Regions from separate parts of the Burkholderia oklahomensis C6786 genome, predicted to be linked through region 2. Evidence: predicted binding sites of a transcription regulator. Region 2 holds the regulator's gene; the other holds the start of a gene.
The links. The regulator HrcA, encoded in region 2, represses chaperone genes, less so after heat shock. The targets are predictions, from matches to a motif close to TTAGCACTCNNNNNNNNNGAGTGCTAA.
Positions count from the first base shown of each region.

Region 1: rpoH (RNA polymerase sigma factor RpoH) is a predicted target of HrcA. The motif match lies at 2,915-2,941, and genes of this name have one in related genera.

Region 1 covers NZ_CP009555.1:1,211,251-1,215,201, forward strand. The annotation lists gene leuA (2-isopropylmalate synthase) at 1-1,420, shown strand, start outside; gene BG90_RS05355 (nuclear transport factor 2 family protein) at 1,643-2,029, opposite strand; gene BG90_RS05360 (acyloxyacyl hydrolase) at 2,071-2,640, opposite strand; gene rpoH (RNA polymerase sigma factor RpoH) at 3,003-3,938, shown strand.
Region 2 covers NZ_CP009555.1:2,451,277-2,455,227, reverse strand. The annotation lists gene hemH (ferrochelatase) at 1-856, opposite strand, end outside; gene hrcA (heat-inducible transcriptional repressor HrcA) at 1,054-2,076, opposite strand; gene BG90_RS11070 (NAD kinase) at 2,208-3,110, shown strand; gene recN (DNA repair protein RecN) at 3,140-3,951, shown strand, end outside.

The DNA.
Region 1 (3,951 bases), 1.2 Mb from region 2:
GTCGGCGTCGCAAACCGACTTCGATTTCGTGCGCAAGCTGATCGACGAGCAGCGCATCCCCGACGACGTGACGATTGAGGTGCTCGTGCAATCGCGCGAAGACCTGATCGCGCGCACGTTCGATGCGCTCGAAGGCGCGCCGCGCGCGATCGTGCACCTGTACAACGCGATCTGCCCGTCGTTCCGCCGGATCGTGTTCGGGCTGTCGAAGGACGAGGTGAAGGCGCTCGCGGTCGACGGCGCGCGGATCATCAAGGCGCACGCTCAGGCGCGCCCCGACACGCACTGGACGTTCCAGTACTCGCCCGAGACGTTCAGCATGACCGAGCTGTCGTTCGCGCGCGAGGTCTGCGACGCGGTCGCGCAGACGTGGCGGCCGACCCGCGATCACAAGATGATCGTGAACCTGCCGGCGACCGTCGAGGCCGCGACGCCGAACGTGTTCGCCGACCAGATCGAATGGATGGACCGCAATCTCGGCTATCGCGACAGCATCGTGCTGTCCGTGCATCCGCACAACGATCGCGGCACCGCGGTCGCGGCGGCCGAGCTCGCGCTGCTCGCGGGCGCGGATCGCATCGAAGGCTGCCTGTTCGGCAACGGCGAGCGCACGGGCAACGTCGATCTCGTCACGCTCGCGCTCAATCTGTACACGCAAGGGATCGATCCGGGCCTCGATTTCTCGGACATCGACGCGGTGCGCCGCGTCGTCGAGCGCTGCAACCGGATCCCCGTGCATCCGCGCCATCCGTACGCGGGCGACCTCGTGTTCACCGCGTTCTCCGGCTCGCATCAGGATGCGATCCGCAAGGGCTTCGCGCAGCAGCAGCCCGACGCGATCTGGGAAGTGCCGTATCTGCCGATCGATCCCGCCGATCTCGGCCGCAGCTACGACGCGGTGATTCGCGTGAACAGCCAGTCCGGCAAGGGCGGCGCGGCGTACCTGCTTGAGCGCGGGATGGGCTTCTCGCCGCCGCGCCGTGTGCAGATCGAATTCAGCCATGCGGTGCAGGCGCTCGCCGACGCATCGGGCGAAGAAGTGACGGCCGATGCGATCTGCGCGCTCTTCGCGCGCGAATATCTGGAGACGATGGGTCCGGCCGCGCGCGCGGGCACGTCGGCGAGCTGGCATGACCGCGAAATCGCGCTCGCGCTCGCGGACGATGCGCAAAGCGCCGTGCGGCAGGCGGCCGCCGCGTTCGCCGCGGCGGCGGGCGTCGAGATCGACGTCGCGTCGTGCGAAGTCGAGCGTACCGCGGATGGCGACACCGTCGTGTTCGTCGGCGCGAAGGTCGGCGGCGCCGCGCTGCGCCACGGCGCGGGCGTGCATCGCGATCCGGCCGCCGCCGCGACGGATGCGGTCGCGAGCGCGATCAACCGCTCCGCCTGGAGCCGCGACGAGCGGCGCGCGGCCGCCTGACGCGGCGCGAACGACACGCGAAAGGACACTGCGCGGCGCACGCCGCTGCGCAAAACCGGTGCGACGCGCGATCCGCGGCGCTCCGGCGCAAACCGAACGGCTCACGAAGCTGCACGGGCGACGAAGGGCCCCGACGAGGGGCCGAAAGAAACGGTCGGGAAAGGGCCGGAAAAGCGGGCGGCAGCGGCGGGCGAGAATGGCGGGCGAAGGCGTGCTTCGTGTCTAGCTCTCGGTCGCGCAGCGCGTCGCCTGCCATGCGAGGAGGCGCCAGCGGCCGCTCTCCTGCGTCTGCACGGCGGTGTAGGCGATCGGAAACACGAGGCCGCCGTTGTTCGTCTCCATCTCGATCAGCGCGCGCCCCGCGACGACGTACGTGGCGTCGCCGACGGGCAGCACCTCCTGCGACTGGACTTCGATCTGCCGATAGCGGCGGCGCCCTGCCGTGATCGCGTCGATGAACTGCTGCTTGGTCTCGCGTTTGCCGTTGGTGTGCACGTAGTAGACCTTGTCGGACAACAACGCTTCAAGCGCCTCGCCGTCGCCGTCGACCATCGCACGAAACCGGTCGCGCTCGAGCGCGCGAATCGCATCGATCACCTTCGCCACCATCGCCATACTCCTCGACTGCATGCGCGCCTCCGGCGCGCCGATCAGAAGTTGTATTGCACGTAGAGCTGGCTGAAATTTATACCAGGATTCGGGTCTTTGATACCCGCATTGGACACGTGCTGGAAACGAAAACCCGCCTGATACTGCTGACGATTGCCGAATTGCGCGCCGACGCCGACCATGTCGGCGAACTGGAACGCAGTCGACATCGAGTAGTTCTGCGAGATCGTCGGATGCGACAGGAAACGCACGCCGACGCCCGCCTCGATGAACGGCCGCACATGGCCCGCGCTCTTGATGAAGCGCACGATGGGCGTTGCGCCGACTTCCCAGACGCTGTCGTTGATCGCGCGATCGCCCGTGTACCGCCAATACGACAAGTGTCCTTCGGCGACGAACGCGAAGTGCCAGCCGCCGATTTCCCACCAGGTCCAGTTCGGATCCCAAGCGACGGCGATGTCGCCCTTCTTGATGTCGTGATCGGCGACGCCGCCGCCGAGCTGCAATCCCCATCGATCCGCGAAAGCGGTGCCGGAAGCGCCGGCAAGCGCCGCCGCCACTGCGACCCGTGCGATGACCCGCCCCGCCCGACCGCCGTTTTTATCGTTCATCTCTGACTCCAACTTCTCTGGTTGAATAGAGCCTCGCTGCAATTCGAATGCCGGGCTCGAGCGAACAGAATCTTATGGTAAAGGACTTTTCCGATCGGCATCATCTGACGAAATGGTTTTCTGCCGAATTGACAAGAATCAGGATCCTTTACCCGAAACGCCCGTAAAACAACGGCTTACGGGCGACGAACGGAAACGGGTTCCGGCGCGAGCTATCACCTCATCAAAATCGATAGCAAAACGGGAACTCCAGCGACCCTGTTCCTTCTAAGGATTAGCACTCCGGTGGATGGAGTGCTAAGATTCATCGAGGAATCGCCCCGGCTATGGGGCTTGTCCCTGATTCCAAAGGAGTTTTTTACGTGAGCAACGCATTGACCCTTCCGAACATTCTGCGCCCGGCGTCCGCTAAGGCCGCATCGGCAGGCTCGCTGGCGCTCGCATCCCAGTCGATGCTGCCCGGCCAGCTGGGCAACATCGACGCCTATATCCAGGCCGTCAACCGCATTCCGTTGCTGACGCCGGAAGAAGAGCGTCAATACGCGACCGAATACCGCGACGGCAACAACCTCGATGCCGCGCGCCAGCTCGTGCTGTCGCACCTGCGGCTCGTCGTGTCGATCGCACGCAACTACCTCGGCTACGGCCTGCCGCACGGCGACCTGATCCAGGAAGGCAACATCGGCCTGATGAAGGCGGTCAAGCGTTTCGATCCCGCTCAGAACGTGCGTCTCGTGTCGTATGCGATCCACTGGATCAAGGCCGAGATTCACGAGTACATCCTGCGCAACTGGCGCATGGTCAAGGTCGCGACGACGAAGGCGCAGCGCAAGCTGTTCTTCAACCTGCGCAGCCACAAGAAGGGCACGCAGGCGTTCACGCCGGAGGAAATCGACGGCCTCGCGCAGGAGCTGAACGTCAAGCGCGAGGAAGTGGCCGAGATGGAAACCCGCCTGTCGGGCGGCGACATCGCGCTCGAAGGCCAGATCGACGATGGCGAGGAGTCGTACGCGCCGATCGCATATCTCGCCGATTCGCACAACGAGCCGACCGCCGTGCTCGCCGCGCGGCAGCGCGACATGCTGCAGACGGACGGCATCGCGCGCGCGCTCGAGTCGCTCGACGCACGCAGCCGCCGGATCATCGAGGCGCGCTGGCTGAACGTCGGCGACGACGGCTCGGGCGGCTCGACGCTGCACGACCTCGCGGCCGAATTCGGCGTGTCGGCGGAGCGCATCCGCCAGATCGAGGCAAGCGCGATGAAGAAGATGCGCACGGCGCTCGCCGCGTACGCGTAACGCTCGGTCGCCG
Region 2 (3,951 bases):
AGAACACGTCCGCGCGACGCACGCCCGCCGTGCCCAGTTCCTTGAGCGTCGGCGCCGTATAAGGCTGCAGCCATTCGGCCTTGCCGAAGCGCGACTGGAACGTGACCCGGCACTCGAACGTCGTGAGGCCGAGCGCGGACATCAGCAGCGCGGCCGTCTGCTGGCATTGTTCGTGGTATGGATCGCCGAGATCGAGCGTGCGCTTCGGCACGCCGTGAAAGCTCAGCACGAGCTTGTCGCCCGAATCGAACGCGGGCCGGCCGTGCGCCGCCCAATACTGGCGGACCTGCTCGGCAAGCGCGTGGATGTACGCCGGGTGGTCCGCGTAGTGGCGCACCGTGCGCACCTCCGGCTGGTTGCGCATCCGGCCGAGCGCGGCGAACGCGGCGTCGAACGCGGTGGCCGTCGTCGACGCCGAATATTGCGGATACATCGGCAGCAGCAGCACCCGCTCGGCGCCCGCGCGCTTCAGTTGCGAGAGCACGTCGGCGATGCTCGGCGTGCCGTAGCGCATCGCGTGGTCGACGATCACCCGGTAGCCGTTCGCCGCGAAGAGCGGCCGCAAGCACTCGACCTGACGCTCCGTATGGACGCGCAGCGGCGAGCCCTCGGGCATCCAGACGGCCGCGTACTTCTTCGCGGACGCGCGGCTGCGCAGCGGCAGGATCAGCGTGCGCAGGATCACCTGCCAGACGGCCTGCGGGATCTCGACGACGCGCGGGTCGGACAGGAACTGCGCGAGATAGCGGCGCACCGCGCGCGGCGTCGGCTCGTCGGGCGTGCCCAGGTTGACGAGCAGCACGGCGACGCGGTGAGCGGCCGACGCCTGCGACGGCGGTTCGAGGTCAAAACGCATGGAAAGATCGTGCCGGAGCACCGAATCGAACGACACTCATTATAGCGGGGCGGCCCGGGCCCACCAGTCGGCCGTCCGGCCGATTGCGCTGCGCGCGGCGCGCCGGCACGATGCCGATGACGGACTCGATCGAGGGAAAACGGCGCGGGACGCCGCAAACGTGTGATGAAACGGCGATGAAGCGCGGGTGGAACCGGTTACTGCTGGCTGAGCGCCAGCGACAGGAGGCGCGCGGTGATGTCGACGATCGGAATCACGCGGTTGTAGGCCATCCGCGTCGGCCCGATCACGCCGAGCGTGCCGACGATCTTGCCGTTGACCTCGTACGGGGCCGTCACGACGCTCATTTCGTCGATCGGCACGAGCGTCGATTCGCCGCCGATGAAGATCTGCACGCCCTGCGCGTGGCTCGACACGTCGAGAAGCTGCAGGAGGCTCGTCTTCTGGTCGAACACGTCGAACAGCTTGCGCAGCCGCGCCATGTCGGACGAAAGATCCGCCACTTCGAGCAGGTTGCGCTCGCCGGAGATCAGCACGGTGTCCTCGTCGTCGGCCTCCTCGGTGCTCGCCGTGACGGCCGCGTGCATCAGCGCCGTCATGTCGCCGCGCAGTTCGTCGATCTCCTCGCGCAGCCGGCGGCGCACCTCGTCGAACGACAGGCCGGCGAAGTGCGCGTTGATGTAGTTCGACGCCTCGGTGAGCTGCGAGGGCGTGTAGTCGCGCTGCGTCGCGATCATGCGGTTCTGCACGTCGCCTTCGGGCGTCACGATGATGAGGAGGATCCGCTTGTCCGACAGGCGCAGGAACTCGATCTGCTTGAACACGTGGCTGCGGCGCGGCGTCAGCACGACGCCCGCGAACTGCGACAGGTTCGACAGCACGCTCGCCGCGGCCGCGACGACCTTCTGCTGCGGATCGCCCGCCTGCAGCGTGGTCTGCACGAGCCGCGTGACGGCGTCGGCGTCGATCGGCGACTCGACCGTCAGCATCGTGTCGACGAAGAGGCGGTAGCCGCGCGGCGTCGGCACGCGCCCCGCCGACGTGTGCGGGCTCGACACGAGGCCGAGCTCCTCCAGGTCGGACATCACGTTGCGGATCGTCGCCGGGCTCAGCTCGAGCCCGGAATAACGAGACAACGTGCGCGATCCGACCGGCTGACCGTCGGCGATATACCGCTCGATCAGAGTCTTGAGGAGGGTTCGTGCGCGTGGATCTAACATGACGGAAAATTTTAGCGCAACCGGGCGGCGCCCGCGAGCGTCCCGCGCGCATCGTCCGTTCCCCACCCGTTTTGCCGTCCCCGGGCCGGCGGGCGGTTCTTTTCGTCATCGAGCTATGGTGTAATGCCGGCATGAAAATCGGCCACCAATTCCATACCGTCGCGCTCGTCGGGCGCAGCAACACGCCAGGGATCGCCGAGCCGCTGGCGTCGCTTGCCGCGTGCATCGCGAAACGCGGCTTCGAAGTCGTGTTCGAGGCCGACACCGCGCAGGCGATCGGCAGCACGGGCTACCCGGCGCTCACGCCCGCCGAGATCGGCGCGCGCGCCGACGTCGCGGTCGTGCTGGGCGGAGACGGCACGATGCTCGGCATCGGCCGCCAGCTCGCGCCGTACAAGACGCCGCTCATCGGCATCAACCACGGCCGGCTCGGCTTCATCACCGACATCCCGGCGTCCGACATGCAGGACGTCGTGCCGATGATGCTCGCGGGCAGCTTCGAGCGCGAGGAACGCACGCTGCTCGAGTCCCGCATCGTGCGCAACGGCGAGCCGATCTATCACGCGCTCGCGTTCAACGACGTCGTCGTGAACCGCAGCGGCTTCTCCGGGATGGCCGAGCTGCGCGTATCGGTCGACGGCCGCTTCATGTACAACCAGCGCTCGGACGGCCTCATCGTCGCGACCCCGACGGGCTCGACCGCGTACGCGCTGTCGTCGTCGGGGCCGATCCTGCATCCGCAGCTGCAGGGATTCGTGCTCGTGCCGATCGCGCCGCACGCGCTGTCGAACCGGCCGATCGTGCTGCCGGACGATTCGAAGATCGCGATCCAGATCATCGGCGGGCGCGACGTGAACGTGAACTTCGACATGCAGTCGTTCACGGCACTCGAGCTGAACGACACGATCGAGGTGCGCCGCTCGAAGCACACGGTGCCGTTCCTGCACCCGGTCGGCTACAGCTACTACGTGACGCTGCGCAAGAAGCTCCACTGGAACGAACACCCGTCGAGCGAAGAAGACGACGACGCATAAGCCCTGACGCCACCTTCCGACCGCCACTCATGCTCCGCCACCTCTCGATCCGCGACTTCGTCATCGTCGCCGCGCTCGACCTCGAATTCGACAGCGGCTTCTCCGTCTTCTCGGGCGAAACGGGCGCCGGCAAATCGATCCTGATCGATGCGCTCGCGCTCGCGCTCGGCGAACGCGCAGACGCGAGCGTCGTGCGCGCCGGCTGCGCGCGCGCCGACATCAGCGCCGAATTCACGCCGCACGACCGCGTCGTACGCTGGCTCGACGAGCATGCGTTCGACGCCGACGATACAGTGATGCTGCGGCGCGTCGTCGACGCGAACGGCCGCTCGCGCGCATTCATCAACGGCACGAGCGCGACGCTCGCGCAACTGCGCGAAGTGGGCGAGATGCTCGTCGACATCCATGGCCAGCATGCGCACCAGCTGCTGATGCGCACGGACGCGCAGCGCGAGCTGTTCGACGCGCACGCGGGGCTCGTCGCCGACGCGGCCGCCGTCGCGCGCGGTTTTCGCGCGTGGCGCGACGCGACGCAGGCGATCGAGGCCGCGCAGGCGCACGAGCGCGAGCGCCAGCTCGAACGCGAAAAGCTCGCGTGGCAGCTCGCCGAGCTCGACAAGCTCGCGCCGCAGCCGGGCGAATGGGATGAAATCAACACCGAGCACAAGCGCCTCACGCATTCGGCGAACCTGATCGACGGCGTCCAGGGCGCGCTCGACGCCATCTCCGAATCGGACGACGCGATGCTCACGCAGCTCGGCGCGATCGTGTCGAAGCTTCGCAGCCTCGCCGAATACGATCCGGCGCTGAACGACGCGCTCGCGTCACTCGAGCCGGCCGA